Regions from separate parts of the Thiorhodococcus fuscus genome, predicted to be linked through region 2. Evidence: predicted binding sites of a transcription regulator. Region 2 holds the regulator's gene; each other region holds the start of a gene.
What was found. Region 2 encodes sigma-54, which starts transcription at its own class of promoters, with help from an activator protein. Its sites were predicted from a motif close to TGGCANGNTNCNTGCTT; they were not measured.
Positions count from the first base shown of each region.

Region 1: the regulator sigma-54 is predicted to act here: its motif matches at 9,283-9,299, upstream of nifU (Fe-S cluster assembly protein NifU).
Region 3: the regulator sigma-54 is predicted to act here: its motif matches at 3,760-3,776, upstream of glnL (nitrogen regulation protein NR(II)).

Region 1 is NZ_JBHUHX010000046.1:1,160-11,842, reverse strand. Features, by position in the region: gene ACFSJC_RS15170 (chemotaxis protein CheW) at 1-336, opposite strand, end outside; gene ACFSJC_RS15165 (hypothetical protein) at 333-827, opposite strand; gene ACFSJC_RS15160 (hybrid sensor histidine kinase/response regulator) at 838-4,353, opposite strand; gene ACFSJC_RS15155 (methyl-accepting chemotaxis protein) at 4,442-6,586, opposite strand; gene ACFSJC_RS15150 (chemotaxis protein CheW) at 6,795-7,370, opposite strand; gene ACFSJC_RS15145 (response regulator) at 7,402-7,764, opposite strand; gene ACFSJC_RS15140 (response regulator) at 7,863-8,693, opposite strand; gene ACFSJC_RS15135 (nitrogen fixation protein NifZ) at 8,872-9,156, opposite strand; gene nifU (Fe-S cluster assembly protein NifU) at 9,375-10,280, shown strand; gene nifS (cysteine desulfurase NifS) at 10,413-10,683, shown strand, end outside.
Region 2 is NZ_JBHUHX010000015.1:11,636-22,318, forward strand. Features, by position in the region: gene lptC (LPS export ABC transporter periplasmic protein LptC) at 1-497, shown strand, start outside; gene lptA (lipopolysaccharide transport periplasmic protein LptA) at 494-1,015, shown strand; gene lptB (LPS export ABC transporter ATP-binding protein) at 1,040-1,765, shown strand; gene ACFSJC_RS06650 (RNA polymerase factor sigma-54) at 2,036-3,523, shown strand; gene hpf (ribosome hibernation-promoting factor, HPF/YfiA family) at 3,554-3,877, shown strand; gene ACFSJC_RS06660 (PTS sugar transporter subunit IIA) at 4,312-4,761, shown strand; gene hprK (HPr(Ser) kinase/phosphatase) at 4,784-5,746, shown strand; gene rapZ (RNase adapter RapZ) at 5,814-6,671, shown strand; gene ACFSJC_RS06675 (PTS sugar transporter subunit IIA) at 6,668-7,063, shown strand; gene ACFSJC_RS06680 (HPr family phosphocarrier protein) at 7,106-7,375, shown strand; gene ptsP (phosphoenolpyruvate--protein phosphotransferase) at 7,372-9,114, shown strand; gene mgtE (magnesium transporter) at 9,199-10,560, shown strand.
Region 3 is NZ_JBHUHX010000036.1:98,400-109,082, reverse strand. Features, by position in the region: gene glyQ (glycine--tRNA ligase subunit alpha) at 1-142, opposite strand, end outside; gene ACFSJC_RS13310 (cation diffusion facilitator family transporter) at 488-1,642, shown strand; gene glnA (glutamate--ammonia ligase) at 2,133-3,536, shown strand; gene glnL (nitrogen regulation protein NR(II)) at 3,908-4,990, shown strand; gene ntrC (nitrogen regulation protein NR(I)) at 4,983-6,416, shown strand; gene ACFSJC_RS13290 (hypothetical protein) at 6,456-6,863, shown strand; gene ACFSJC_RS13285 (hypothetical protein) at 6,957-7,181, opposite strand; gene ACFSJC_RS13280 (tRNA (cytidine(34)-2'-O)-methyltransferase) at 7,318-7,806, shown strand; gene ACFSJC_RS13275 (NAD(P)H-dependent glycerol-3-phosphate dehydrogenase) at 7,828-8,856, opposite strand; gene secB (protein-export chaperone SecB) at 8,853-9,335, opposite strand; gene ACFSJC_RS13265 (rhodanese-like domain-containing protein) at 9,417-9,848, opposite strand; gene ACFSJC_RS13260 (ArsR/SmtB family transcription factor) at 10,039-10,341, opposite strand; gene ACFSJC_RS13255 (murein hydrolase activator EnvC family protein) at 10,552-10,683, shown strand, end outside.

The DNA of each region.
Region 1 (10,683 bases), on a different contig from region 2:
ATCGCAGGCCCAGGCATCGTCCACGTCGATGCGCTGCGGCGCCGAGGCCAGCAGCAATCCGCCGAACTCGGGCGACGCTGCGCCAGCCATCGACTGAAAACCGACAACGGCGACGATAGGATCCGCAATGCCCGGCGCGCCCGGATCGGCCCAGACGCCCACATCGAACACGGGCAGAACGCCCTGCTCCCAGAGCAGAACCCGCCGACAATAGGGCGGCGCGCAGGGAACCTCGTGCGTCTCGGATCGATGCACCAGGTGCAGCAGTTCGCGCTGACCGATCGCCGCCTGCGCCCCGCCGGCGAACGTGAGTAACCACCCACTGCATCGACTCATGTCTCGGCGACCTCACGCCCGATCCGGCGATCGAGACCGATAGCGGTTCCAATGCAACGCGCAAGACTCGCCGCGTCCGTTCCGCATACGAGCCTCCCGTGATCAGAGGACAACCCGAGAATGGGCGAGCCAGCACCCAGCATGGACCGAGGCGGGGCGCGGAATGCCAGCGGTTCTCCACGGGAGACCAGCACGTCGTCACAGAGCAGGCCGAAGAAATTCCTGCCATCCCCGATGACGGCGCAGACCGGTCGCGCGGCAGAGGCCGCGTCGACCTGCGGCGTCAGATCGAACGACAGCGCGTAGACGGGCCGCCACTGCTCGGAAACGGCGATCCAGCCGACGCCCTGGGGCGGAGGATCGGTTCGAACCAGATCGCTGGCGGACTCGATCATGCGCAAATCGCCGGTATCCAGGAGGATGCGCACCCCCGCGAAGGACAAGAGGCCGCGCGCACTCAGAGCGACCTCGATGGTTGCGATATCACTCATGGCCGCGCACTCATCGCCCGACCAATGCGCCGATCTGGCGCATCAGGTCGTCCGAGTTGAAGGGCTTCGTCAGATAGATATCGACACCCTTGACCTGTGCCTGGTGGCGGTGCTTCTCGGTCGAGCGCGAGGTAATCATGACGATGGGCACCTCCTTGGTCTCCGCTCTGGCGCGGATATGGGATGTCAGTTCGAGTCCGTTCATGCGCGGCATCTCCAGGTCAGTCATGATGATATCGGGGACCAGACGGTCGAGGGCCGCGACCGCGTCGAGTCCGTCGATGGCCGTGCGCACCTCGAAACCCGCGTCCCTGAACAGTTGCGCGGTGGTGCGGCGGGCTGAAATCGAGTCGTCCACCACCAGGGCGGTACGAACGCCTGGCACACCGGCCGCCCCCATGTCCTCGCGCTCGACGCCAAGGCCAAGACGCGAACCGCGCGGATCACCGGCGGCCTCGACTGGCTGGCCGACACGCAGCAGATCCGGTAGGTCGATGACGGGCGCAACGCTGCCGTCACCCAGAATGGTCGCGCCGATCACACCGCCGATACGCCCGACGTAAGGCCCGAGCTTCTTGACGACCAGACTGCGGCTCTCGGCGATCTCCTCGACGAGCACCGCCTTGGACGCGCCCGAACTCATGCGAACCAGCAGCAACGCCTGTTCCGGCTTGGGCGACGTCTTGCCATCGCCGACATTCAGCAGATCGCCCAGCCTCAACGCATCGTAGAGCTGATCGCCGTGGCGGTAAGCCAACTGAGCGCCAACGCGCTGGAGCTGATCCTGGGTCAGGAAATGGATCTCATCGATGCCGCGCGTGGTCACCGCAAGCACGGTCCCGCGCAGACGCACCAAGAGCGCCTGAGCGGAGAGCAGCGTGGTCGGCAGACGGATCTCGACCGTGAGCCCGCGACCGGGCTCGGAGTGCAGCGCGATGGAGCCCTTGAGTTCCTCCACCATGGCGTGCACGGCATCAAGTCCGATCCCTCGGCCCGAGACCTGCGTGGCCTCGTCACGGGTGGAGAATCCCGCCGCGAGAATCAAGCGCGCAACCTGATCGTCCGAGAGCAAATCGCTGGTGCCGATCAGGTTGCGGCGCAGGGCAACGCGACGGATGTTGTCGATATCGAGTCCCTGACCATCGTCTCGACAGCTGACGATGATGAGATCGCCCTCGCGCTTGAACGACATCTCGATATGGCCGACCGGGTCCTTGCCGGCCGCCTGGCGTTCCTGGGGCATCTCGATCCCGTGATCCACGGCATTGCGCAACACGTGCATCAGCGCATCCACGAGATCGTTCAGCACGTTCCCGTCAACGAACGTCTCGGCACCCTTGATGACCAGATCCACCTCCTTGTCGAGAAGGCGCCCGGCCTGACGCACGGCACGCTGCAGACGCGAAACGACCGAGGAGACCGCGACCATTCGCGCCCGCAGCACCGCGTCCTGACTCGCCAGATGGAGCCTGGACTGCAAACCGACCAGGTCGTTGAGCTGGTTCAAGTGATCCTGTGCGCCGTGCGTCATCTCGCTGGCGTCGGTCGTCACCTCGACCAGGCGGCGGGTGACCGTGTGGAGCTCGCCGTATTGATCGAGTTCGAGCAGGTCGAACCCCGTGTCCTCGATGACCGGCTGCGGCATCGCAAGTCCGCGCAGATCGACCAAGTCTTCGAGTTCGTTCACCAATTGCCGCAGCAGTTCATTCTGCGCGTTCACCGAGCGCAACTGTTGCATCGCGAATTCGAGCCGATTCTGGATCTGCGCGGTCGAGGTCATGGACTCACCGACCAGACGCAACTGCTCGTCCACGAGCGTGGACGGAACGCGCAGCACGGGGGCAACGGCCTGATCGTGCCTGGCGTGCGGCGCATCGGCGTCGTTGGGGCCAGAGTCGGCGTCGGCTGCGCTCGGGCGCTCGGCGACCGCGACCTCGATGCCCTGAGCGTCGATCCGATTCGCCCAATTCAGCACGTCCTGCAGGACGTTGACGGCATCGTCCGGGGCATCGCCGGCGCCGACCAGTGCCTCGCTCATGACCTCCAGGCAGTCTGCGGCATAGGCCAACGTCTGCGACAACCCCAGATGGGGCAGCGCGGAATGGTCCGCCAGGGCGATCAGGATATCCTCGAGATAATGGGTCAGGTTGGCGATACCCTTGATGCCGACCGTATTGGCGGCGCCCTTGAGGGTATGGGCGGCACGCTTGGCGTTGTCGATGTCGGAAATCCGGCCATGTCCGGAGGCGATGCGCTGGACCGCCTCGGTAAAGGCGCCGGTCTGAATCGGCAGCTCGGTCAGCAAGCCTTCGAGCAACTCCTGATTGATGTCGTCCGGAGGGGTCAGAGAGACGTCCTCGGCCGTCGCCAGCACCACACGTTCCTCGGCCTCGCCCGTCTCCGGCTCGCAGAATTCGAGATGCGTCAGAGCCCCTGCGAGTGCCGACCAATCCAGGTCCAACTGAGAATCCACATCGAGATCGCGCAGGAAGGCGACCAGCGATTCGGCTTGCGGCCTGCGCGTCGGCGCGCAGAGGTGGCCGCGCAGGACATCCGGCAGGGTCGCCAACGCGACCGCCATGGCGGTCGCGGCCTCATCCGCCCGGTCCTGCCAGGTGCCGACCAGCGCATGGGCACCGAGGAGCAGCTTTCCGAGCACGGTCAGGCCGACCACCTCGGCTCCGCCGGCCATCCGGTCCAGCTCGTCGCTCAGTTGCTCCCAACCCAGCCGACGCTGTTCGGGGCTCGCATCCGCCGTCAACGCCAGTGCCTCGCCGAGACCCGCGAAATTCTGCTCCAGCGCATCGACGGCAAGCGCGAGAATGTCCGCGCTCACCTGCTGGGGGCTGTCGGCATCGAAGACGACATCGATCGACACGGGGTTCGCGGCCGATACATCGGCCCCGTCAGTCTGATCCGGCGTGCTATCGGACACTGTCGTCGAAGGGGTTGGAGCGGCCTCGCGAAGCGAGGGCTCAACCTCGACGGAATCCGTCTCGGATTCGCGAGCACCGACCAAAGACTGCACCAGATCCGATTGCAACTCCGAATCGAGCGCCTCGGCATCCGCTGACATCTCGGGATCATCCGCGAAATCTGGTGGAGAACAGAGCAGCATCCGCAGCATCTCGACGTCCTCGTCGGCCATGGCTGTCTGCCAATCGTCGGCCTGGAGAAAGGCGATCAGTGCTTCGGTGGCGGAGGCGTCGGTCGGCGTCACGACATAGTCCATGAGCAGCAGCGGAAACCGCGCGAGCAGGTCGCACATCCGCTCCTGGCGCGCCTCATCCTCCGCCGCTGCACAGATACGATCGGCCAAGACCGCACTCACGTCGATCAAACCCGGAAGGGCATTGGCGTCGGCCGCCTCCGCGAGGATTCCGAGCGCCTCCGTGAAGCGCTGGAGTCGCGTGGAGAGGCACTCCTCCGCAGCCTCGTCAGGCACGAGCGCGAAGGTCAAGGCGTCGATACAGTCGAACAACTGGGCGTTCGTGTCGCTCGACGTGAGCAAACTGTCAGTATCCAAGGGCGTTCCCATAGCGATTCCCGCCGCGATGATGGAAGACGATAGGCGCCTGAACCCTGACGAGAACGCCAGGGTTCAGGCCGGGAACTCACGCTGGGAGCTTGAACACGCGCACGGCCGAGAGCAGGCTGCGTGCGTACTCCACCAGGTTGGTGGTGTATTCGCCCTGCTCGGCCAGTCGCTGACTGGTCTGCTCGCTGCTCTTGCGGATCTCGGACGCGCGGGCGAGCAGTTCTCGACTCGCCTCGGCCTGCCCTTGCGAGGACATCGCGATCTTCTGTACCAGCTCCACCAGTCCGGAGGTCGTCGCCTGGGTCGTCTGCATCTGCTCGCCCGCTTGTTCGGCGAGCTTGCTGCCCTCGACAACCTGGGCGATCGCACTGTTCATGGTGTTGACGGTGTCCGCCGTCTCGACCTGGATACTGTTGACCAGCGTGGCGATCTGCGCCGTTGCCTGACGCGAGCTTTCTGCCAGACGCTGCACTTCGTCCGCAACGACCGCGAAGCCGCGTCCCGCCTCACCGGCCGATGCCGCGTGCATGGAGGCGTTGAGCGCCAGGATGTGGGTACGCTCGGCGATGGTGTTGATGATGTTGACGACCCCGCTGATCTCTTGCGAGCGTTCGCCAAGACGCTTGATCCGCTTTTCCGTCTCGCGGATCACGTCTCGCGTGCTGTTGATGCCGCCGACGGTACTGGTTACCGTTTCGAACGCGCGCTGGGTCGTCTTGATGGCATCGTCTGCGGCCTCGTTACACACCCGCGCAAGCTCGGCGATCTCGTTCATGGACGCGGACGCCTCGGCCAGCGCCGCCGCCGTATGTTCGACCTCGGTACGATCGGCCTCGGCCGCAGCGATAACGCTATCGGACTGCTCCTTCACCTTGAGCGAGGCAGAGGTCACGTCCGCCGAGATGTCCGACACCTCAAGCAACACCTTGCCGGTTTCGCTCGTCAGCAGGTTCAAGGCATCCGCGACCGCGCCCGTGACGTCCTCGGTCACCGGCACCTTGACCGTGAGGTCCTTGCGCGAGAGCTGCGCCACCGCCTGGAGCAGACCCAACACCGATTCGTTCAGCTGTTCGTTCTCGCGCTGGATGGCGTTCTGGATCGCGACGCGCTCGTCCATCATGCGGTCGAATGCGGTTCCGAGTTCACCCACTTCGTCGAACGTGTCCAGATTGGCGCGCGCCTCGTCATCACCTGTGGCGAGCCGTTGCACGACGCCGCGCAGATGGGCCAGCGGCTTCATTCTGCTGGAAATCGCAAGCCACAACAGACCCGACAAGAGAACGGCGCCGATCAGACCGAATACGGCGAGCATCTCCGCCATGGTTTTACCGTTCTTGGTGATCTCGGAAAACTCGGTACCGCCGGCAATGACCCAGCCCCAAAGCTCGGAGCGATCATAGGCGACGAATTTCTCCTCGGGGTTGTTCTCCTCGTCGTACCAGAGGTAGCTGAAGAACCCGGATTTCTGCTTCAGCAGCGAAACCAGCGTACCCGCCTGACCACTACCGTCCTTGATCTCTTGGACGCTTTGCCCTTGCAGATAGGGGTGGACCAGCATCAGACCACTCTTCGCATCGACCAGATAGGCATAACCCTGATCGCCGAAACGCGTCTCCTTGATCGTCGCGAACAGCTGAGCCAGGGTATCGCTTAAGTCCATACCCACAAACAGCACGGCGGCAACGCGGCCATCCTCCCCCTTAACTGGGGTGTATTGGGTCATGTAGTCTTTGCCGAACAAGTCCGCCCGACCGCTGAAGACGTTGCCGCCGATCAACGCACGGTAGGCGGGGTGGCTCTGACCCAGGACCGTGCCCAACTCCCGCTCGCCCTGCTGATCGCGCAGGGTCGTGGCAACGCGAACGAACTCATCGCCATTGCGGACGAAGACGGTCGCGGCCGCGCCGGTCCTCTCGGCAAAGGCGTCGAGCGCGGCTTCATCGTCGACCAGGCTCCGATCCCCCAGCATGACCTGGGGAACCTCCATGCCTCCGACGGAGATCTTCTGGTTCCGATCCACTCTCAGCCCGGCCTTGAACTCGTCATCGAATTGATGCGCAAGCTCGGCGACCTGCCGTTGCGTAATCTGATACACCAGGTCGGCAGTGCGCCTCAATCCATCGACCTGAGATTTGAAGTCCGACTGAGCCGCGCTGGTCATCGATTGGTCGATGAAACGACCGGAGAAGAAGATCAGGGTGGTCAAAATCAAAATAACCAAGAGGCCCGCAATCAATGTGATCTGATTCGCGAGCTTCAGGTTGGAAAACCGAAAACCGGAGGACGAGGGTAAGGACGTCGGTCTGGAACGGGGCATGCATTGCTCCTTGTGTTCGATTCGCCTTCAGGCGAATCGACCCGTGTTGCTGTCGAGTCCGTTCTAGCAGTCCGGACCCAGTGTGGAAACGTCGAGCCGTTGTCGTAACCTATCAGCGTGCGGCGTTCGCCGCCGAATCACTGAGAGCAAGAAAGAATGCCTGATGATCGAACTCCAACCAGACATCCTGTTCGACCCGAAAGCCCCCCGCGACGGCGCTCCGAAGAGCGGTTGGCATGCTCGGCAGATGAGCGAGATGGGTCAAACGGGAGAGTGCGACCGGTTGGGCGTCGATGAGGATGGCGACCGCAGACTCGCCCTTGTCCAAGACGAGGATCCAGTGGCCGCGACCTGTGTGCTGACGATCCAATGCGCAGATCATCGCCAAATCGAACACGGGAACCAGATTGCTGCGCAGATTGATCATCCCCAACAGCCAGGGCGCGCTATTGGGGATCGCGGCCACGGGCGCCATGGCGATGACCTCGCTCGCCGCACGCGGTTTAATCAAAAGGTTCAGAGAACCGACCCGAAAACCATAGCGAACCTGCTGCTGCGGCTGTCGCGCCTGATCGAATGAAGTTCCCTCGGGAAGCCGGAAGCGACTGAGCGCCTCCGTCGGCAACAGCCATTCCGTTTCAGGGTTTTTTTGGAGCCCGAGCGCCGACTCCTCGCGTCTTCCCGGCATCACCATTGTGCGGTCTCCCTACCGGCTGGCTTCAGATGTGAGCCTTGAGCTGGTCGATGACTTGCTCGGAACTGACCGGCTTGACGACATGCCCTTTCGCGCCCTGCATCTGCCCCCAGACCTTGTCCGCCTTCTGCCCCTTGCTGGTGACGAAGACAACGGGAATGCCCTTGGTCGCGGGGTCCTCGGACAGGACTCGGCAGGCCTCGTAACCATCCATGCCCGGCATGATGACATCGAGAAAGATGATCGATGGCTTTTCCGCCTTGGCCTTGGCGATCGCCTCCGCGCCGTCAAGCGCCGTGACGACGATGCAACCCGCGTCGGTCAGAATATTCTTGATATTGAGGAGATCCGTCGCCGAATCGTCGACAACGAGTGCCTTGGTAACCATATGTAGAACCTCGTGAATCACTGGAATCCGCAACCGCAGCTCTGAAAACGGGCAAGCGGCCGCATTCGAAATCGCACCCCGGACGCGTACCGCCGTACTTAGCCGACAATAGCGACCTCGGGCGCTTTCAGATACTTCTTCAGAATCGCCGTAAAGGTATTGCTCTCTACGGGTTTCACCAGATAGGTGTCGCAACCGGCCAGCGAGCCGCGCACCCGATCGAAGGGGGAGGATTTACCGGTCAGCATGATGACCGGCGTCCTCTTGTGGACACCGCTCTTCTTGATGGAACGGCAAATCTGATAGCCGTCCATGCCGCCGGGCAGGACGACATCCAGAAAGATGACGTCGAAATACCGCGTCGCGAGTAGCGCCATCGCCGCCTCGGCCGTCTCGGCGCAGGTGGCCTCCACCGCATGCTCGCGCAACGCCAGCTCCACCTGCGTGCGAATGGTCAGGCTGTCATCGACAACGAGTGCGGTATGGCGCCTGCCATGATCCATCAACGGAGCATCGTGGACGCCGTTGGACGCAGGTTTGGGAACCGGAGCTGGGGGAACGGCCTCGCCAGCCGGAAGCGGCGAAGTCTCGCCGAGCGTCTTGCCGACCAGAAGATCGAAGGCGCTCAGGAGACGGGACGCCACGATCGGTCGTCCGATGCTCGCGTCGTATTCGTCGGGAAAGTCGGAAGGATCGACGACCATCACTGGAATCTGTCGCGTCATGCGTGCACTGCGCAAAGACGCCAAGGCGGTCGCATCCCTACCGTCAACGACCCAGAAATCGGCATGGTCCGCATCCATCGCGGAAACGATCTTATAGGACCGAGGGCGGTTTCCGGACAACATGCAGAGACTCTTCAGTACCCGTCGCTCTGACTCCTTCAGCCCAAGCAGCATGATCGTGAACGTCGATTTCTTTGGCATCATGCGCATCGCGTCTTTCGCTCTCCTAAGCCCCCTTGTCAATGGCGCGCCAAGATACTCCGGAATGCCGTTGGTAACCGTAACCGGCGTCACAAAACGCTAAGCCCGCCCCCGAACAGGCGGCGTGGCCGGCGCCCTCACCGACTGCTTCGGCCACCCTCATGTAAAGTGGCCGCAGCACTCAAGCGTCATCAACCTCGGCACGGATCGCGCCCGGTTCCTCGCTGGACAACTCGTCCTCCCAACAGCCGGTCGGCGGCCCGAGCACCAGATCCTCACCCTCGAAACGCACCAGATACAGTTCCCTGCCTGGACTCTCCTCCAGGTGTCCGACATTGACGATGACGCCGCGCGCGCCTGCTTTGGCGATGAGCGCATCCTCGGCAAGATCTGGAATCCCGCCATCGTTGAAGATGTCGGTCGCGGCGAACACCATATCGCCGGGGTTGAGCTGAGTCACATTCATGGCGGACTTCCTTTGTAGGTTTTATCACTAAGGCGACGTATTTCGACTGTTTCAGAGATGACAAACCCGTCGTCGCCCAATTAAAAATAACTAATAAATTCAAAAGATTCAGCGCATAAAGCAACATGGCATAAGCTTTGCTTAATCCTCAGCATCAGCATTTTGCAAGACTCAAGCCATGCGCCGCAGGCGCCAGCCAACGAAGCAGGAGACAAGCCATGTGGGAGTATTCTGAGAAGGTCCAGGAACATTTCTTTAGCCCCCGCAACGCAGGGGCGGTCGAAGACGCCAATGCGACCGGCGATGTCGGCTCGCTGGCCTGCGGCGACGCGCTGCGTCTGACCCTCAAGGTCGACCCCGAGACGGACGTCATTCTCGACGCTGGCTTCCAGACCTTCGGCTGCGGTTCCGCCATCGCATCCAGCTCAGCCCTGACTGAGATCATCAAGGGCAAGACCCTGGACGAGGCGCTCAAGGTCACCAACCAGGAGATCGCCGACTATCTCGACGGACTGCCCCCGGAAAAGATGCACTGCTCCGTCATGGGTCGCGAGGCACTGCAAGCGGCCATCGCCAACTATCGCGGCGAAGAATGGAAAGACGACCACGAAGAAGGCGCGCTGGTGTGCAAGTGCTTCGCCGTCGACTCCACGCTGATCGAAAACACCATCCGCGACAACGGGCTGACCACGGTCGAGGACGTCGTCAATTTCACCAAAGCCGGCGGCGGCTGCTCGGCCTGCCACGAGGGCATCGAAGAGGTTCTGACCAAGGTCCTCGCCGAAGAAGGCAAATCCTTCACCCCCGCCGCGCGCTCGGTCGCCGTCGCCATGCCGACGGCTCCAGCCGCCCCGGCCAAGATGACCAACATCCAGCGCATTCGTCGCATCGAGACTGTCCTCGAATCCATCCGCCCCACCCTGCAACGCGACCATGGCGACGTGGAGCTGGTCGACATCGACGGCAAAAATGTCTATGTCAACATGAAGGGCGCCTGCTCCGGTTGCCAGATGGCCGCCGTGACCCTGGAAGGCATTCAGGAGCGCATCATCGACGAGCTCGGCGAATTCGTGCGCGTCCTGCCGGCCCAGGCCATGCCCAAGGCCGAGCGAGCTTACGGCTGAGCTGTGTCGGCCTTCAGCGGATCGGCCTCCAGCGATAGGGGTGCCCATCGTTGGCGGGCTCGCCTCTGACGAATGTGACCGACTCGATCGACGCGATGCACCTTTAGACCATACACCAGCAGGGCCAGAATCATGACCACTGATACCGAGATCCAGGGAATCTACTTCGACAACAACGCCACCACGATGGTAGACCCCGCAGTTGTCGAGGCCATGCTGCCCTTCTTCACCGAGCAGTTCGGCAACCCCTCCTCCATGCATCTGTTCGGCAACAAGGTCGGACTCGCGATCAAAAAGGCGCGAGGGCAGATTCAGGAACTTCTTGGCGCTGAACTCGACTCCGAGATCGTCTTCACCTCCTGCGGAACGGAGTCTGACTCCACCGCCATCCTCTCCGCGCTCA
Region 2 (10,683 bases):
CGCACCGGACGCGCCCCCGACTGCCGGACTATGTCGTCGATCGATTCTCGGCGGTCGAGACCAACGACAGCGGGCGGCCGATCCGTCATCTGAAGGCGACCGAGCTGCGGCACTACGCCACGGACAATATCTCCGAACTGGACCAGCCGCGCCTGGAGCTGTACCAGACCAAGGGACCACCCTGGAACGCCAAGGCCGACCGAGGCACCATCTACGCGGACGGCGATCAGATCCGCCTGGAGGGCAACGTCGAGCTGGACCGAGCGAGCGACGATGAAAGCCGCCCGGCGCATTTCGAGACCGAACGTCTGGATATCTGGCGCGAGCAAGGATTGGCCGAAACCGATCTCGAAGTACGGGTCGACAGCGATGGCGACGCACTGACCGCGAACGGAATGCGCCTCTGGTATAACGAACCGACCCGCACCACCTTCCATGGACGCGCGCGCATCCGGCTCGCGCCCGAGTCCGATCCCGAGCAGGATCCGCACCCATGACGACCCTCAAAGCCGACCAGACCCGCGCACCCAGGCCCATCGCACACCTATTCCTGGCCGCACTCGCCGTCATGAGCGCCGGACAGGCCTGGGCGCTGAAGGATGACGCCAAACAGCCGATTCTGATCGAGGCCGACGACGTCGAGGTCCGCGAAAGCGACAACACCAGCGTCTATGTCGGCAACGTCCAGGTCGACCAGGGCAGCATGCAGCTCCTGGCCGACCATGTGACCGTCTACCATCGCGAGGACCGCCAACCCAAGTTCATCATCGCGCTGGGCAAGCCGGCACGCTACAAACAGCGTCTCGACGGCGACCAGAGCGAGGTGCACGCATTCGCCAAACGGATCGAATACAACGCCGACAAGGACGAGCTCGTCCTGATCGGCGATGGCGTGCTGATCCAGGGAGAGGACCGACTGACCAGCGAGCGCATCATCTACGATCGCGCCCACGCCCAATTCCGCGCTGGAGGCTCGGGACGGGTCAAGATCACCATCACCCCCGAAAAGCAATAAGGCACCTGCGATGAGGAGGCCCGTTTGACCGCACTGCGCGCCGAACACCTGAAGAAACACTACCGTCGGCGGCAGGTGCTGCAAGACGTCTCGGTCGAGGTCGAACCAGGAGAGGTCGTCGGCCTGCTGGGACCCAACGGTGCCGGCAAGACGACCTGCTTTTACCTGATCGTCGGGCTCATCACGGCCGACCAGGGCCGGATCTCGCTGAACGACCGCGACATCACCCGCATGCCGATGCATGCGCGCGCACGCGCCGGACTCAGCTATCTGGCGCAAGAGCCCTCGGTCTTCCGCAAACTATCGGCACGCGAGAACATCCTGGCCATCCTGGAGACCCGACGCGATCTCAAGCGCGCCGAGCGCGAGGAGCGCTGCGAGCGACTGCTCGAAGAGCTGGGCATCGCGCATGTCGGCGATTCGCTCGCCCTGAGCCTTTCGGGCGGAGAACGGAGACGGCTCGAAATCGCCCGCGCGCTCGCGGTGGATCCGGTCGTCATGCTGCTCGACGAACCCTTTGCGGGCGTCGACCCCATCGCCGTGGGCGACATCAAGGCCATCGTCTCCCATCTGCGGGACCGGCGCATCGGCGTCCTCATCACGGACCACAATGTCCGCGAGACACTCGATATCTGCGATCGAGGCTACATCATCAGTAATGGAAACGTAATCGCCTCGGGCCAGCCGCGCGAGTTGCTCGCCAACCAGCAGGTTCGAGACGTCTATCTCGGCGCCGACTTCTCGATGTGAACGGCGACCTCACGAAGCATCCATGAGCCGACATATAGCCACCAGCCTCACGCCGTCAGCCGCCAGCGCCGGTCCATCATGGACTGGATGGCGTTCTGCACCGCCCGCCCCATATCTGGCGAGTGAAAGACAGAAATGTCTTACAAAACAAAGCCGCAAACCAACCTCCGGCGACTGGCGGCTCTTTTCGCCGAAATGGGCTAGAATGGCAACAGGCACTCTTATTGCTTTAGACCTCAAGCGGTTCACCTCAAGGCGCGTACGCGATCGATGAAGCAATCCATCCAGCTTCGCCTCAGCCAACACCTCACCATGACGCCCCAGTTGCAGCAGGCGATCAAGCTGCTGCAACTCTCGACGCTCGAGCTCCAGAAGGAGATCCAAGAGGCACTCGAAACCAATCTCATGCTCGAAGAGGGCGATGAGAACGAACGTTTCGCGGCCAGTGAGCAGAGCGACGTGCGGCTCGACCAGAGCCAGGTCGAGGCGGAACCCCAGCGCGGCGAGCAGGACTTGGCCGTGGATCGCGAGATCCGCGCCGAGTCGAACGAGATGCCGGACGATCTGCCGGTCGACACCCAGTGGACCGACGTCTTCGACAGCTATCTGCCGCCGACCTCGCACGGCAGCGACGACAGCTCCGATTTCGATCCGTTCGCCCAGCAGAGCCGCCCACAAAGCCTGCAGGATCATCTCGCCTGGCAGCTGAATCTGAGCCGTCTGAACGAGCGCGACTTCATGATCGCTCAGACGGTCATCGACTCGATCGATCAGGCCGGCTATCTGCGCGCGGACGTCGATGAGCTGCTCGCCGCCATCGACAACCCGGATATCAGCGTCGAGGAGGTCGAGACGCTGATCCACCGCGTCCAATCGCTCGACCCGCCAGGCATCGGCGCACGCAGCATCCAGGAATGCCTGATCATCCAGCTGCGTCAGTTGCCCGACCAGGTTCCTGCACGCAACCTGGCCCTTCGGGTCTGCGCTGAGGGTTTCGAGCATTTGCCCAGAAGGGACCTCGGCGCGCTCGCCCGCCTGCTGAAGGAACCGGAGGAGCGCATCGCGGAGGCGGTCGCGCTCATCCGCCAACTCAATCCGAAGCCGGGGACCTTGATCGAAGAGGCGCCGCCGGAGTACGTTGTCCCCGACATCTTCGTCCGTAAAGGGGAGGGTCGCTGGCACGTCGAACTCAATCCGGAGTCGACGCCGAAACTGAGAGTGAACGCGGATTACGCGCGACTGATCAGGCGCTCGGATCAAAGCGCGGACAGCACCACGCTCAAGAGCCATCTGCAGGAGGCACGATGGTTCATCAAGAGCCTGGCCAGCCGCAACGACACGGTTCTGCGCGTGGGATCCAAGATCGTGGAGATGCAACAGGACTTCTTCGAACTCGGCGACGAGGGCATGCGCCCGATGGTTCTGCGCGACATCGCCGAGGCGCTCGAACTGCACGAATCCACCGTATCCCGGGTCACCACCCAGAAGTACATGCATACACCGCGAGGCACATTCGAGTTCAAGTATTTCTTTTCATCGCACGTCAACACCGCTTCTGGCGGCGAGTGTTCATCCACGGCGATCCGCGCCCTGATTCGCAAGCTGATCTCGGGGGAATCCGCCAGAAAGCCCTTGAGCGACAGCAAAATCGCACAGGAACTCGCTGATCAGGGCATCAAGGTCGCACGCCGAACAGTCGCCAAATATCGCGAGGCAATGGGTATCCCACCCTCGAACGAGCGCAAACGCCTAGCATGAGCAGGCTGTTTGAACCTAAGGAGTCAAATGATGCAGATTAACCTGACGGGTCACCACATCGACGTAACCGAAGCGCTGAAGGGTTATGTCGACAGCAAATTCGAACGTCTCGAACGACACTTCGACCACGTCATCAACGCCCACGTCGTCCTCAGCGTTGAAAAGCTCACCCAAAAGGCGGAGGCGACGCTCCATATCAATGGAGGCAAGGTATTTGCCGACTCCGCCCATGAAGACATGTACGCAGCCATCGACGGGCTCATCGACAAGCTCGATCGACAAGTGATCCGCTACAAGGAGAAGAAGAACAGCCACCGACCTGGTGCACCGATCGCCGCCGCCGAGGAGGAATGAGGCGATGGCCGGAAACGTTCATACCGAATGACGCCGAATGGGCGTTCGTCCTCTAAGAGGGCCGGCGGGAGCATGGCCAAGCGCCGCCCCGCCCTCGCCCGACACCGAAGACGGACGTCACGCCAGGTCGTCGCATGAACGTTGACCGAAAGCGCCTAAGATCCCGATACGCATCGATCTGACCGCTGCGCCGACTCGCTGAGGCGCGCGACACCTCGAACGGACACAAGGAAGGCCGTTCGAGGTGTTTTTCATTGAGACGATGGCGACTGAGCACATATGATGCACCCGTCATCCCATGCACCCGTCATCGGGCCGATTTCGAGGAAACCACGACTCATGACCAGAATCACTTGTCCGCGATGCCTCTGGCAACCATCGCCAAGCGACATGATCGCCGTGAAACGCGCCGGTGCCTGACAGGAGTTGACCCCATGTTCAGCCCCGATCTGATCAGCGAATCCCGCATCGGATGCGGCCTTGAGATCTCCAGCAAGAAGCGTCTGCTCGAAACACTGGCCGAACTCCTGGCGACCGATCACCCGCGACTACAGACCGAAACCGTCTTCGAGCGCCTGCTCGAACGCGAGCGTCTCGGCAGTACCGGGCTCGGTCACGGGATCGCGCTGCCTCACGCGCGCCTGAAGGAGGTATCCGACGTCATCGGCGCCTTCGTCCAGATCAAGCAAGGGATCGATTACGATGCCGCAGACGGCGAGTCCGTCGACCTGGCCTTCGCCCTGCTCGTCCCGGAGGCGGCGAACGAGGAGCATCTCCACCTGCTCGCCCATCTGGCCAGCCTCTTCAGCGACCCCGAGATCCGAGCGCAACTGCGCGAAGCCGACTCCGCTGCCCGACTCCTGAGCGTCCTGAACGCACGATAGACCGCCCGGCGAGACGCCAGCAATGATCGACAGCCTGCAATTCCTGATCGCTCAGACGGCGCCGCAACTCAAGCTCGGTTGGCTCACACCCGAGCCCAAGGAGCCACGCCCGCTGCGCGGCGAAACACCTGCGCACGGGAGCCAGTCTCTGATCGGATCGCTCAACTGCATCCACCCCAACCGACTGCAGGTGATCGGCCACCCCGAGCAGATCTATCTGACCGAACTGGGAAGCACCGCCTTTACCGAAACCATCGAAAAGCTCTTCGCCGACCGTCCCGCAGCGGTGATCTTCTCCGATGACATCGAGCCGGATGCCGCCCTGCGAGAGGTCGCCGAGCGCACCCAGACCCCGCTTCTCAGCTCGTCGCTCGGGGATCAGGATCTGATCAACCATCTACGCTATTTCCTGACCCACGCCTTGGCCGAACGCGAGACCGTTCACGGCGTCTTCATCGAGGTGCTGGGCATGGGCGTGCTGCTGGTGGGCAATCCAGCGGTGGGCAAGAGCGAACTGGCGCTGGAGCTCATCACGCGCGGTCACCGCATCATCGCCGACGACGCGCCCCGGTTCGCCCGCATCGCGCCCGAGGTACTGGAAGGGACCTGCCCGGAGACACTCCGAGACTTCCTTGAGGTCCGAGGACTCGGCATTCTCAACATCCGGGCCATGTTCGGCGAGGGCGCGGTGCTGCGCGACAAAACGCTCAACCTCATCATCGACCTGCAGCCGCTGGACCACCAGCAGCTCGAATGCATCGATCGGCTCAGCGGAAGCCTCACGGCCATGAACATCCTGGGCGTCGCCGTCCCCAAGATCCTGATGCCGGTCGCCCCCGGCCGCAATCTGGCCATCCTGGTCGAAGCGGCGGTGCGCCACCAGATCCTACGGATCCGGGGCTATGACGCCGGAGTGGATTTCATCGACCGCCAGGCCAGAGCGATCAGCATCGACCGACCCGATCCACCGACACTCCGACGCTGAGTTCGCTGGACAGCGACGCCTCATATTCGATGTCTCACATCAACGACACCCGACGCGAAGACATGCGATGAAACTCATCATTCTCAGCGGCCTGTCAGGCTCCGGAAAGAGCGTCGCGCTCCACACGCTCGAGGATCTGGGGTATTACTGCATCGACAACCTGCCGCTCTTCCTGCTAAAGGATTTGGCGCTGGGGCTCCACAACACGCTGGATACCGCCTTCACCAACACGGCCGTCGGGATCGATGCCCGAACCAACAGGGAGGCGCTGATCCAGCTCCCCCAGCTGGTGACGACGGCATTGGAGCAAGGCATCGACTGCCATGTGCTCTTTCTGGAGACGCAGACGGAGACCCTCATCAAGCGCTTCAGCGAGACACGCCGCAAGCACCCGCTGACGCGCGGCGAGCGCCCCTTGAGCGAGGCCATCCAGTTGGAGCGCGAGCTGCTCAAACCGATTCGAGACTGCGCCGATGTCCAGATCGACACGACCCAGACCAACATCCACGAACTTCGCGACCGGGTTCGCGGCTGGGCGATGGGCAACGCCTCGCCCAAGGCATCGATTCTGCTTCAGTCGTTCGGCTTCAAGCACGGGGTCCCGCAGGACGTCGACTTCGTCTTCGACGTGCGCTGCCTTCCCAACCCTCATTGGCAACCCGAGCTCAAGCCGCTGACCGGGCTGGATCCGCTGATCGAGGCGTTCCTGGAAGAGCACACCGAGACCCGAGACATGCGCGATGACATCCTCACCTTCTTCGAGCGCTGGATTCCCCATTTCGAAACCGACGGCCGCAGCTATCTCACCATCGCCATCGGTTGCACCGGAGGGCAGCATCGCTCGGTCTACATGACGGAGCAACTGAGACGCCATTTCGAGCGGCTCGGGCACAGCGTCATCGTCCGGCATCGAGAACTGGCGTGAGCGTCGGAGTCCTACTCATCACACACAGCCCGCTCGCCCGGGATCTGCTGCGGATCGCAGGCGAGATACTCGGCACCGTCCCAGCCGGGGTCGAGGGTGTCGAGGTCGTCAACGACACGCCGCGCGAGGACCTGATCGAGGAATGCCTGCACAGTCTGGATCGGCTCGACGAGGGCGACGGTGTACTCATCCTGAGCGACCTCTTCGGCTCCACCCCGTGCAACGTGGCCAACAGGCTCCTGGAACTACGGACCAACGTACAGGTGCTCACCGGCGTGAATCTGCCCATGCTGTTGAGAACGCTGAACTACGCCACCCTCGACCTGGATGCCGTGGCCGAGAAGGCACTTCAAGGCGGACGCGATGGCGTCCAACGCTGCAAGCACGATTGAAAACCGCGATGAGACCACTCGCGCAACAGGGATTCATGCCGGATGATTCGCAAAGAATTCGAGATCTGTAACAAGCTGGGCCTGCATGCGCGGGCGGCAGCCAAGCTGGTGCAATGCGCCGGACGCTTCAAGAGCCATATCGAGATCGAGCGCCGCGGCCAGAGCGTCAACAGCAAGAGCATCATGGGCGTGATGATGCTGGCCGCCAGCCAGGGCACCTGTGTGACGGTTCAGGCCGAGGGCGAGGACGAGCAGGAGGCCATCGACGCGATCGAGACGCTCATCCGCAACCGTTTCGGAGAGAGCGAGTGACGATCGCGTTCCAGGGCATCGGGATCGCCTCGGCCTGCTCGGTCGCCCTGGGGCCAGCCTTCATCGACGACCGCGACCAGCATGCCGCCGCCCATCGCGCCATCGCGGCCGATCAGGTCGACGCCGAGCTAGCCCGGTTCGATCAGGCCCTCGAGTCCGCGCGCAAGGCGCTGCGCATGGTGCGTAACCAGATTTCGACCGACAGCCGGATCCATGCCGCCGAATTCCTGGACGTGCACCTCCTGATGCTCGACGATCCGGCGATGGCCAGTGCGATCCAGCACATCGTCCAGAGCCAGCTGTGCTGCGCCGAATGGGCCCTACAGATCCACTGCGAACGACTGATGCAGGTGTTCGACGAGATGGATGACGCCTATCTGCGTGCGCGCGGGGGCGACGTCCAGCACCTGGTACGTCAGATTCAGGGCTTCCTGCGCGAGGACGCCTCCCCTCCCGTTCTCGCCGACCAGGACCTGATCGGCCACATCGTGGTCGCCCGGGATCTCACCCCGGCCGACGCCATTCTGCTCCACCAGCGTGGCGCCGTCGCCTTCGTGACCGAATACGGCGGACCCACGTCGCACACCGCGATCCTGGCCCGCAGCCTCGGTATCCCGGCAGTCGTTGGGATCCACGAAGCCACGCGCTATCTGCAACCGAACGAATTCCTGATCGTCGACGGCGAGACCGGCACGCTGCTGGCCAGCGCGGACGACAACACGCTCCAGCATTTCCGCCAACGGCTGCGTGCCATCGAGCAACGTCAGCGCCAACTGCGCGACCTGGTGGACCTGCCCTCTCGGACCCGCGACGGCGTATCCATCAAAATCATGGCCAACCTGGAGCTGTCAGAGGACGTCCAGGTCGCTCGGGCCGCAGGGGCGGACGGGGTGGGCCTCTACCGCACCGAGTTCCTCTACATGAACCGGGACGACCTCCCGAACGAGGAGGAGCATCTGACCAATTACATCGAGATCCTGGAGGGACTCGATGGAATCCCGATCACCATCCGCACGCTCGATCTGGGCATGGACAAGCGCACCGGCGCCATGGCCGACCCGAGCGGCGGCGCGACCAATCCAGCGCTCGGGCTGCGCGCGATTCGGCTCTGCCTCAAGGAAATCGAACTCTTTCGCCCGCAGCTGCGCGCCATACTGCGCGCCTCCGCGCTCGGATCGGTCAGACTCATGCTCCCCCTGGTGACCAATCTGCACGAGGTGGAAACGGTCCTCGACCTCATCGGCGAGATCAAACGCGAACTCGATGCAGACGGACTCGACTACGATCCGCAGATGCAGATCGGCGCCATGATCGAGGTGCCGGGCGCCGCGCTCGCGGCCAGACCCATCGCCCGCCGACTGGATTTTCTCTCCATCGGCACCAACGATCTCATCCAATACACGCTCGCCATCGACAGGCTGGACGACGCGGTCAACTATCTCTTCGACCCCACCCATCCGGCCATTCTGCGGCTGATCCGCATCATCATCGAGGCCGGCGCAGCCGAAGGCGTCTCTGTCAGCATGTGCGGCGAAATGGCCAGCGACCCCCGCTTCACCCGGCTGCTGCTCGGAATGGGATTACGCGAATTCAGCATGCAACCAGGTGCCATTCTGAATATCAAAGAGACCGTACTGAACGCCGACACCCAGGATCTGAGCGCACGCGCCGAGTTCCTTTTCGCGCACCTGGACGACGCCGATCCGAGTCTTCTGCTCGATGCCCTGAACGCCGACTGAGTGCGCGAAGATCGCCGCTCGGCTCTGGTAGCATAGGCGTCATCACGGCATTGCGTCCGCCACCTCGCGACCGACAGGGCTTCCATGACCGTCCCCGTTCCCAGCAACCCCGACAACACCCGACTCGAGGATCTGCAGCAGGTTCTGCAGCAGGGAGGGATGCGTCAGGCCGCACGCATGCTCAACGCGCTACAGCCGGCGGAAATCGCCCATCTGCTCGAATCGCTCCCACCCAAGGAGCGCGAACTGGTGTGGAATCTAGTGGAGGCCGAATACGACGGCGAGGTCCTGACCTATCTCCATGACGACGTCCGCGAGCATCTGATCCGGCTGATGGACGCCGGCGAGCTGATCGCCGCCATGGGCAGTCTGGACACGGACGACCTGGCCGACATGCTGCAGGATCTGCCGGTCGCCATCACCCAGGAGGTGGTCAAATCGCTCGATCAGCAACGGCGCGACCGTCTCGAAAAGGCGCTGTCGTTCGACGAAGACAGCGCCGGCGGCCTCATGAACACCGACACGGTGACGGTGCGTCCCGAGATGACGCTCGACGTGGTGATGCGCTACCTGCGTCGACTCAAAGACGGACTGCCGGACATCACCGACAATCTCATCGTGGTCAACCGCAAGGGGCACTATCTCGGCGTGCTCTACCTGACCGACCTCCTCACCCACGATCCGGAAGACACCGTCGCCGAGGCCATGACGCTCGACGTACAGGCCATTCCGGCCTCTTGGAGCGCACGCGAGGTCGCGACCCGATTCGAGCAGCACGACCTGGTCACGGCGCCGGTCGTGGACGAGGACGGAAGCCTGCTCGGACGCATCACGGTCGACGATGTCATGGACGTCATCCGCGAAGAGGCCGATCACCAGTTCCTGGGACAGGCCGGTCTGTCGGAGACCGAGGACATGTTCGCCCCGGTCCTGCTCAGTGCCCGCCGCCGAGCGCTCTGGCTCGGCGTCAACCTGCTCACCGCCTTCCTCGCCGCCTGGGTGATCGGACGCTTCGAGGCGACCATCCAGCAGGTGGTGGCCCTGGCCGTGCTGATGCCCGTGGTGGCCAGCATGGGCGGCATCGCCGGCACCCAAACGCTCACGCTCGCCATACGCGGACTCGCGCTCGGACAGCTCTCGATCAACAACGCACGCTGGCTCCTGTGGAAGGAAATGGCGGTCGCCGGCATCAACAGCGTCATCTGGGCCATCGTCGTCGCACTGGTCGCCAAGCTCTGGTTCCATGACACCGACATCGCACTAGTCATCGGCGCCGCCATCAGCATCAACCTGCTGGCCGCCGCCTTTTCCGGCGCCCTGCTCCCCCTGGCGCTGGAACGCTTCGGCATCGACCCCGCACTGGCCGGCGGAGTCATCCTCACGACGGTCACCGATGTCGTCGGCTTCCTCGCCTTTCTTGGACTGGCGACCCTTTTCCTGCTGTAGCGAGCTACCAGCGTAGGGCGCAATAGCGACAGCGTATTGCGCCACATGACAGACGGCGATGCGGTATCGATCCCGCCCATCAATTCCATACGGCGCAATACGGCCGCCCCAAGATCGCACGCC
Region 3 (10,683 bases), on a different contig from region 2:
GAAAGGTGGACGGATGGAAGGTGCCGGCTCCGACCTCCATGTCCAGCGGCTGAACGATGACGCAGCCCAACTCGGCCCAGTATCGTTGCAGTGCAAATATGAGACCTTGAAAGGTCCCGAGATCCTCGGATTCTAGATTCAAAGGGGTCTCCTTCATCCAGGTTATGTGGAAAAATCCTGCAGTATATTCGGTCGCCGATTCGTCCGTGCCGGCAGGGCGGAAATTCGGTGCGGGCCTGTGGGGAAAAACGGGTTCCATTGCATTGGAGCCAATAGGATACCCCTCGGCGTCGCGCGCCGTGCGCCCACCGCCGACCAAGGGAAGACTTCTTGGGTCGAGACGGGTCTCGCGTTCTCCAGGCGTCCCTCGGCGCGAATCACGCCAAGGTCGACCCACCCCGAGAGGCACGTCTCATACACCGCGTGACACCCTGGCTCCGCTATACTGAGCCGCTCGCTCCAACATTCGTCTCGACGACCGAGTACCGTGTCCAAGGAAAACCAAACTCAGATCGACCGCACTCAGGCAGTGACCCGCACGGCTGTGGGTGGCGCCATCGTCAATCTTCTTCTGTCGGTGCTCAAGGTGGTCGTGGGGCAGCTCGGCCATTCCCAGGCGCTCATCGCCGACGGCATCCATTCGCTCTCCGATCTGCTCTCCGATCTGCTGGTCCTCATCGCCGGCCACCATGCGAGCCAGGAGGCGGATCGCGATCATCCCTACGGCCACGCACGCTACGAGACGGTCGCGACCCTCGCTTTGGGGTTCCTGCTGTTCGGCGTCGCCATCGGTATCGGCTGGGATGCCGCCGAGCGACTCTTTCAGCCCGAAGAACTCCTTCGCCCAGAACTCTCCGCCTTGGTCGTGAGCCTGTTTTCGATCGGCGTGAAGGAATGGCTCTATTGGTGGACCCTCGGCTATGCCAAGCGGGTCAAGTCGGATCTGCTGAGAGCCAATGCCTGGCATCATCGCTCCGACGCCATCTCCTCGATCGTGGTCTTCATCGGCGTTCTCGGCACCATGGCCGGACTTCCCTATCTGGACGCCATCGCCGCCATCCTCGTCGCGGTCATGATTGCCAAGATCGCCTGGGAGCTCGGCTGGGAGGCAACCAACGAACTGGTCGACACCGGACTGGAGGCCTCTCGTCTGAAAGACGTCACGGATACCATCTGTTCGGTCGGCGGCGTCCGTTCCATCCATATGCTGCGAACCCGGCGCTCCGGCGGGCGGGCCTCGGCCGACGTTCACGTCCTGGTCGATCCCTACGTCAGCGTTTCGGAGGGGCATATGGTCAGCGTTCTGGTGGAGCAGCGCCTGAAACGTCAGATTGCCGAGATCACGGACGTCACGGTGCATATCGATCCAGAGGACGATGAGACCATTCCGGCCGGTCCGCTTCTGCCACTTCGCGCCGAGGCGCTGGCCATCATCGCCTCGGCCTGGTCGGCGATTCCGGCGGCTTGCGAACGCGAGCGTGTCGTCTTCCACTATCTGGGAGGCAAAATCGATATCGACGTCTATTTGCCGATATCGGCTTGCCTGAGAAAGGGCTGGGATCCCTCCGGTTTGAGGAACGAGCTCCAGAACGCCCTGGCCCAAGAACCGGCCTTCGGGCGTGTTCGGATCTACTATGGGTGACTTTATGCGCTATATTGGTGCGCTCGCTCGTCATCAGGTACGTTATTGGTGCAATTCTGGGCTCGCATGTGCCGCAGCGTCTGATGACCACTCATCCATACGGGATCGCAACCAGGTAGCGTCGGCACCTTATGCAAGGTATATCCCAATTAAATCATCCTATTAGACCGTTAGTGCGCATGCCTCCATCCCCGAACCATGAGGTCAACCCGAGCCACCTGACAAGGCGGATGCTTGGCGTATTCATTGCATACGGCCAGCGAGACCATTGAGTGGGCCAACCGCCCAACCCCGAGTCCCCTCGCGGACAGAGCCGACGGCTCCATCCGACCTCTTCAGGGATTTCGATAGCGGCTCGTGCAACTCAATCGGCGACCTGTTACGCTCCGGCGCCGGGTGCGATGCCTTCTGTGAGCCCGTCTCTCGACTCGGCGTCCAGAATCGCGTCTGCCGGAACAGATTTTGAGAAAACTGCATCGGAGACTGCCAAATGACAGATGTCATTAAGATGATCAAAGACAACGAAGTGAAGTTCGTCGACCTTCGCTTCACGGATACTCGCGGCAAGGAGCAGCACGTCTCCATGCCCGCCAGTGTCATCGACGAAGACATGTTCAAGGACGGCAAGATGTTCGACGGTTCGTCGATCGCCGGCTGGAAAGGCATCGAGGCATCCGACATGGTGCTCATGCCCGAGGCGGACACTGCGGTCATCGACCCCTTCTCCGACGAGAACACCCTGATCATCCGCTGCGACATCCTCGAACCGGACACCATGATCGGCTACGAGCGCGATCCGCGTTCCGTCGCCAAGCGCGCCGAGGCTTACCTCAAGTCCACCGGTATCGCCGACACCGCCTATTTCGGGCCCGAGCCGGAATTCTTCGTCCTCGACGACGTCCGTTGGGGCTCCGACATGTCGGGTTCCTTCTATAAGATCGACTCCGAAGAGGCCGGCTGGAATTCCGAGCGCGTCTTCCCCGACGGCAACATGGGTCATCGTCCTGGCGTCAAGGGTGGTTACTTCCCGGTTCCCCCGGTCGACTCCCTCAACGATCTGCGTGCGGCCATGTGTCTCACCCTCGAAGAGATGGGCGTTGGGGTCGAGGTTCATCACCACGAAGTGGCGACCGCAGGTCAGTGTGAGATCGGCACCAAGTTCGACACCCTGGTGGCCCGCGCCGACCAGAACCAGATCCTCAAGTACGTCATCCAGAACGTCGCTCACGCCTATGGCAAGACAGTGACCTTCATGCCCAAGCCGCTGGTCGGCGACAACGGCAACGGCATGCACGTCCACCAGTCCCTGTCGAAGGATGGCCAGAACCTCTTCGCAGGCGACAAGTACGCCGGTCTGTCCGACAACGCGCTCTACTACATCGGCGGCATCATCAAGCACGCCCGTGCACTGAACGCCCTGACCAACGCCTCGACCAATTCCTACAAGCGTCTGGTCCCCGGCTTCGAGGCTCCGGTCATGCTGGCCTACTCGGCTCGCAACCGTTCGGCGTCGATCCGTATCCCGCACTGCGCCAGCCCCAAGGGCCGTCGCATCGAGGTGCGTTTTCCCGACTCGACCGGTAACCCCTATCTGTCGTTCTCCGCGATGATGCTGGCCGGTCTCGACGGCATCATGAACAAGATCCATCCCGGCGACTCAATGGACAAGGACCTCTACGACCTGCCGGCCGAAGAGGCGAAGGCTATCCCGACCGTGTGCTCCTCGCTCGACATGGCCCTGGAAGCACTCGACAAGGACCGCGAGTTCCTGACCGCTGGCGGCGTCTTCTCCGACGACCTGATCGACAGCTACATTAAGCTGAAGATGGATGAAGTGACCCGGCTGCGGATGACGACGCACCCCGTCGAGTTCGACATGTACTACAGCCTCTGATCGGATCGATCGTCATTCGGTATTAAGAATGACCGGGTGCATGGACGCACCCAATATCCGCCCGTCCTATCGCCACACTGGGCGACTGCACCAAACCCTCCGTTCGCCTGCATATGCCGGGCGTCCCTCGATAGCCCCCTCGCAGCGATGCGTTTCGTCGCTATTCGGGCGCGAAAGCACTCCCGATCCTCCAGCATGCGGAATCGCCCCCAAGCCTAAAACTTGGCTCGCTTATTGCTTTTATAGGTCAGGATCCCGATCCTTAGACATGATCGAATCACCTCGTCGTTGCCACTCACCTTCGGTTCAGGATCGAAACCGATTTCGTCAACGAGCGACGACGCAGCGAACATCTATCTGGATTACGCCTCATGACGATTCCGCCAACGGTCAGACCGGCCATTGAGAGGATGATTCTGGATCATCTCAATACGGCAGTGATGCTGTTTGACAAGGACTTAACCCTTCGGTACATCAATCCGGCGACCGAAATTCTGTTCGAGGTCAGTTCGCGCCACCTGATCGGGCAAACGGCGGGCGTGCTTTTGCCCTGTCCTGGAAACCATGCCTTGGAACGCCTCACCGCTGCGCTGAACTCCCGCCACCCCTTCACCGAACGGGAGATCAACATCACAGTCGCGGACGGACGCACCAAAACGGTGAACTGTACGGTTCTGCCTTTGCATCATGATGATGCAGGCGATGAACTGCTGGTCGAGCTCTATCAAGTTGATCGCCAACTCCGCATCACCCGCGAGGAGCAACTGCTGACCCAGCATCAGGCGGCGCAGGCGCTGATCAAGGGACTCGCCCACGAGATCAAAAATCCGCTTGGTGGACTGCGTGGAGCGGCTCAGCTACTCGAACAGGAACTGCCAGACCCCGCATTGCGCGAATACACCCGGATCATCATCGAAGAGGCGGACCGGCTTCAGGCGCTGATGAACCGGATGATCGGTCCGAATCTCATGCCGCGTCGCGGAATGCTCAACATTCACGACGTCATCGAGCACGTCCGAGGGCTGCTGCTGGCTGAATTCCCGCGTGGCCCCGTGATGCTGCGCGACTATGACCCGAGCATCCCGGATTTCATGGCCGATCAAGACCGCCTGATCCAGGCGTTCCTCAATCTCGCCCGCAATGCCGCAGCAGCGGCCGGGCTCGACGGTTGTGTCGAATTCCGAACCCGCGTCCTGCGCCAGTTCACGATCGGCAATCGGCGTCACCGCCTGGTTCTGCTGACCCAGATGCGTGACAACGGACCGGGAATCCCCGAAGAGATTCGCGATCAGATTTTCTTTCCGATGGTTTCCGGGCGCCAGGGCGGAACCGGTCTGGGTCTGTCGATCGCGCAAGAACTGATCAACCAGCACGGTGGGCTCATCGAATGCGAGAGTCGACCCGGAGAGACGACCTTTTGTGTCTACCTGCCCCTGGAGTGCGACCATGAATAGAGAGCCCAAGGTGTGGGTCATCGATGACGATCGCTCGATTCGCTGGGTGCTGGATCGAGCCATGCGCAAGGCTGAGATGAACGTCACCTGCTTTTCGAACGGGGTGGGCGTCATGGAGGCCCTGCAGCAGGAGCAACCGGATGTCATCCTCACCGATATCCGCATGCCCGGCGTCGATGGTCTAGATCTGCTCCGCCAGGTCTCCGCCCGCTATCCGGGGCTGCCGGTCATTATCATGACGGCCCACTCCGATCTGGACAGCGCCGTATCGGCCTTTCACGGCGGGGCGTTCGAATATCTGCCGAAGCCGTTCGATCTGGACGAGGCGGTCTCCCAGGTCAGGCGGGCCTGCAGACGCGGCCGCGAGGATCGCACCGAGGAGATCAGTGCGCCGAAGGGGCCGGACATCATCGGCGAGGCGCCCGCGATGCAGGATGTGTTTCGCGCCATCGGACGTTTGGCGCGATCCAACATTACGGTCCTCATCAACGGGGAGTCCGGCACGGGCAAGGAGTTGGTCGCGCATGCGCTGCATCGTCACAGCCCGCGCAGCGATTGTCCCTTCATCGCCCTGAACATGGCGGCGATCCCACGCGATCTGTTGGAGTCGGAGCTGTTCGGTCACGAGCGCGGCTCCTTCACCGGCGCTCAGGCGCGTCGAGAGGGACGTTTCGAGCAGGCCGATGGCGGCACGCTGTTCCTCGACGAGATCGGCGACATGCCCGCCGAACTCCAGACGCGCCTGCTGCGAGTGCTCGCCGATGGCGAATTCTATCGTGTCGGCGGTATCTCCCCCATCAAGGTCGATGTGCGCATCATCGCGGCGACTCATCAGAACTTGGAAGATCTGGTTCGACAGGGCCGTTTTCGCGAAGACCTGTTCCACCGCTTGAACGTGATCCGGATCCATCTCCCTGCGCTGCGCGATCGGCGCGAGGACGTTCCGCTTCTCATGCGTCATTTCCTGGCCCAGGCCGCGCAGGAGTTGAGCTGCGAACCAAAGGTTCTGCTGGCCGACGCGATCGAGCACCTCAAGCGACTGGACTGGCCAGGGAACGTGCGTCAGTTGGAGAATACGGCTCGCTGGGTGACGGTCATGGCATCGAGCAAGCACATCCATGCCGAGGATCTGCCGCCGGAGCTCAACGCCTCCTTTCCCAACCAGGTGGCCGACGAATCCTGGGAGAGCGTCTTTCGGCGCTGGGCGAGACAGAGCCTCAAGCAGGGCAGGGAGAATATCCTGGACACCGCATTGCCCGCCTTCGAGCAGGTCCTCATCCAGACCGCGCTGGAGCATACCGGTGGGCGGCGCCAGGAGGCCGCGCGCTTGCTCGGATGGGGGCGCAACACCTTGACACGCAAGATCAAGGAACTGGGGCTGGATACGGACAACGAGACGTCCGAGGCCCTCTCGAACGAACATTGATACCCAACACGATGGGTCGGCACTTTATGGAGACCGCTATTGGATAACATCAGCATCGAGCTGAAGGGTTCGGAGATCGCAGCGATCGATTGTCGAGACGGTCTGTTGACCATCGAGTTCTCGCGCGCCTATCTGATCAAGACGATGACGGGTTCGCACGAACGGACGCGCTGGTGGCAGGCCGGAAGCCTGATGATCGATGGGGCGGTTCTAGAGGGGGAAACGCCCGATTGTCCCTTGATCTGCTCCGGAGGCGACATCGAGGAGAACATCTACACCTACCGAGACATGATCCCCATTCCGCTCGACAGCCGTGGTCACGTCCGCTGCGAGCTCGGCTTCTCTGGTCTCGAATCCCGTCTCGTCGCAACGGGAACCGCCATTCGTCTCCTGATGCGCGAGACGCCCAAATACATCGAGCATCTCCGATCGAACGGAAGCGCCTGATCCGATCTCCATCCTAATAACGAAAAACCCGCGCCTCGGCGCGGGTTTTTCGTTTCGCTCGTCTCGTTCCGCGTGTGCCGCGGAGCCCCTCGCTCAGAAGCGGGCGGAGCCGACGATCTCATGGGCGAGATCCACGACGCGAGTAGCCATCTCCTGATACTCCTGACGGTAGTCCGCCAGCAATCCTTCGGTCGATGCCCAGTAGTCCTTTCCTGAGACGCCGTTCTCGTGCTCGTAAGCGATGAATTTCTTCTGCATTTCGAGCATCTTGTCGATCAGATCTTGCTTTTCTTGTTTCAGCGCCGCGATATCGGTCATGGATGTGTCCCCCATCATGAATAAACCGAAGATGCAAGGCAGTTTCGGTAGATACGGATTTTTTAATATATCATGGGACTCGGAAAAACAGTCAACTCAAAGACATCGCATCCCGAACGAGCCCGCCCCTTCGCCCATGTTCGATATCATCCTCTATCAGCCGGAAATTCCGCCCAATACCGGCAACATCATGCGTTTGAGCGTCAATGTCGGCGCTCGTCTGCACCTGACTCGACCGCTCGGGTTTTCGCTCGACGATCGACTGCTTCGCAGGGCGGGACTGGATTATCGCGAATGGGCGGATGTGCGGCTGCATGACTCGCTCGACGCCTGTCTCGAACAGATCGCCCCGTCGCGCATCTTCGCCGCAACGACGCGAGGGACGGTCGCCCATACGGAACCGACCTATCGGGAGGGAGATGCCTTTCTGTTCGGACCTGAAACGCGCGGTCTACCCAGCGAGATTCTAGAGGAGATTGCTGGCGACCGGCGGCTCTATGTCCCGATGCGTCCGGACAACAGGAGCCTGAACCTGTCGAACTCGGTCGCGGTGATCCTGTTCGAGGCCTGGCGTCAGCTTGGATTCGAGGGGGCGGGGCGACGTCCAGAGACCGCGACACCCTGATCGAGCGTCGCGGATTCGATCTCAGCCGAATTCGGGTTTCGGGTCGCGTTCCAGCAGCGCCTTGGTGGCCTGTTCCGGCGAGATCCCATCGTAGAGGACCCGGTAGACCTGCTCGCTGATCGGCATCTCGATGCCGAGCCGCTCCGAGAGCCGGTGAATGGCCAGTGCGGTCACGACCCCCTCAACCTCCTGACCGATCTCGGACTTCGCCTGCTCGATCCCCTTGCCGCTCGCGAGGGCCAAACCCATGCGCCGATTGCGCGATTGGTTATCGGTGCAGGTCAGAACCAGATCGCCGATTCCGGCGAGCCCCATGAAGGTCTCGGTCCGGCCACCGAGCGCCGTTCCAACCCGAATGAGCTCGGCGAGCCCGCGCGTGATGATCGCCGCCCGGGTGTTGGCGCCAAAGCCCAGTCCATCGGCGATGCCGGTCGCGATGGCGAGCACGTTCTTGGCGGCACCGCACATCTCGACACCCACCATGTCCGAGCTCGTATAGGCACGGAAGCGGTCGCCGTGAAGCAGCAATGCGATCCGCTCGGCGAAGCTCTCGGACGAGGAGGCGACCGTGATGGCCGTGGGCAGGCCCCGCGCGACCTCCAAAGCGAAGCTGGGACCGGACGCGACGGCAAGTGGGCGATCGCCGAGGCACTCTCGGGCGATCGTATGCAGCAACTGACCGGAGCGCGAATCCAGACCCTTGGTCGCCCAGGCGACGCCCATGTCCTGGGGAAGGCGCTCCGCTAGGGCCGAAGCGACCGACTCGAAGGCCATGCTGGGAACAACGACCAGACAATCGGTCGCATCCGAGAGCGCTTCGTCGAGCGAATCGGTCGGAATCAGCTCCGAGGGCAGGGGAAAGCCCGGCAGGAACTGCCGATTCTCGCTGTCACGCCGGATGGCCTCGACCTGAGCGGCCTCATGCCCCCACAAACGGACCCGATGACCGTTGCGGCAGAGTTGGAGAGCCAGGGCGGTTCCCCAGGAACCTGGCCCCAGCAGCGCGACCGTCGCCTTCGTCGAGCCGTTCACGCCGACCTCTTTGCTCAATGGTGGCTCGGCTGAGCGCCGCCGGCCTGGCCTTGCTCTGCGGCCTGTTTCTGATGCTGAGCGTACAGCAGGTCGAAGTTCACGTGCTGAAGGACCAGCTGGGGATAGCTGCCCTTCACGACCAGATCCGTCACGACTTCACGTGCATAGGGGAAGAGCAGGGTTGGGCAATAGGCGCCGAGCAGCGGTCCCATTTCTTCCTCGGAGAAGCCGTTGGCGCTGAAAATGCCTGCCTGCTGCACCTCGACGACGAATGCGACCTTGTCATCGACCTTCGCATTGACCGTGACGGACAGCACCACCTCGAAGATGTTGTTATCGAGCGGATTGACCTTGGTGTTGAGATTCATCTCGTGCTTCGGGTTCCACTCGCCACGAAAGATCTGGGGGGCGTTCGGAGACTCGAAGGAGACGTCCTTGGTGTAGATGCGCTGAACGGAAAACTGACGCTCTGCGGATGGCTGTTCGTTTTCTGCCATATTTCGATGTCCTGGTTTCTGTGAGGTGAGGTGTTTCCGGTGAAATCGAGGGCGAGGAAATGTCCGAGGCGGACGGCGGCGTCAACGCTTCTTCTTGGTCAGGGGCAGACTCGCCGTCTCCCACGCCATGATGCCGCCCTGGAGGTTGTAGACCTCCTCGAAACCCGCCTTGCGAAGCTGAGCGCAGGCAACCGAGGATTGAGACCCGGACCGGCAGTTCACAATGATGGGGCGACCCTTGTATTTGTTCAGGGTGGCCATCTGGTTCTTGAACCCGTTCATCGGGATGTTGATGGCGTTGATGATGTGGCCCTGAGCGAAATCCGCAGCGGGACGCACGTCGATGACGACCGCGTCCTTGTGATTCATCATCTCGGTGGCCTGCAGGGGACCTGCGGAGCCCTTGCTGCCGACGATCAGATTGTAGATCAGCAACCCGGCGATCACGACCAACGCCACAAAGAGAAACCAATGATTTCCGACGAATTCGATGAGCTGATTCAATAGCGCCATGTTGATGCTGTCTCGTTAACAGGTAGCGTAGCGGCCCCGCGTTAATGACGGCAGCGACGGACCACGCTGGAAAACCTCGTGCGCCCATGCCACCCGGTGATACACAAGGCCGAGCGGATTCTAAAGGCGCTGAAGTATAAGGATCGCGAGAACGGGCGTCACCCCGCCTCGGCGGCGCGAGCGGGGAAATCTAGCGCGTGTGATGACAGAAGACCTCACGCATCATCCCGATCAGGCGTAGCGTTCGGCCGTCGCTGACGCGGTAGTAGACGCGATTGGCATCCTTTCGCGATGCCAGAATGCCCTTGTCGCGCAGAATGGCCAGATGCTGAGAGATGTTGCTCTGTGACGTCCCGACGTGCCCCACGATTTCTTGGACGCTGATCTCCTGATCGCCCAAGGTGCAGAGGATTTTCAGGCGCAACGGATGCGACATCGCCTTGAGCGACCGCGAGGCGCGCTCGATGTCTGCGTCGTCCGCAAACAAATCCATCGCCTCGCTGTCCGTTGCCGAAAGGTTCAAAATCGGGCGTGGAGGATGGCTCACGTCATTACCCATTGAATCGCATCTGATCGACTTATCACCATACAATAATAAACTTTTTTCCGCTCGCCCGCGAAGCGTTCGCGTCGGGGCTTGGCTCCGGCACGATCCAAGTATCACTAGGATCCACCGGGCGGAGAAGATCTGGAGCTTATCGCGATGCGCAATGCCGCCGATTCCCGACGTAGGACTCAAGCCCAGCCCCGACTCCACTCAGGCCTGGATCGTCTCCATCGGCGATTTGGCATCCAGTTCCCGCAAGGATTCCTCATCCTGGCCGTTTCACTGTGC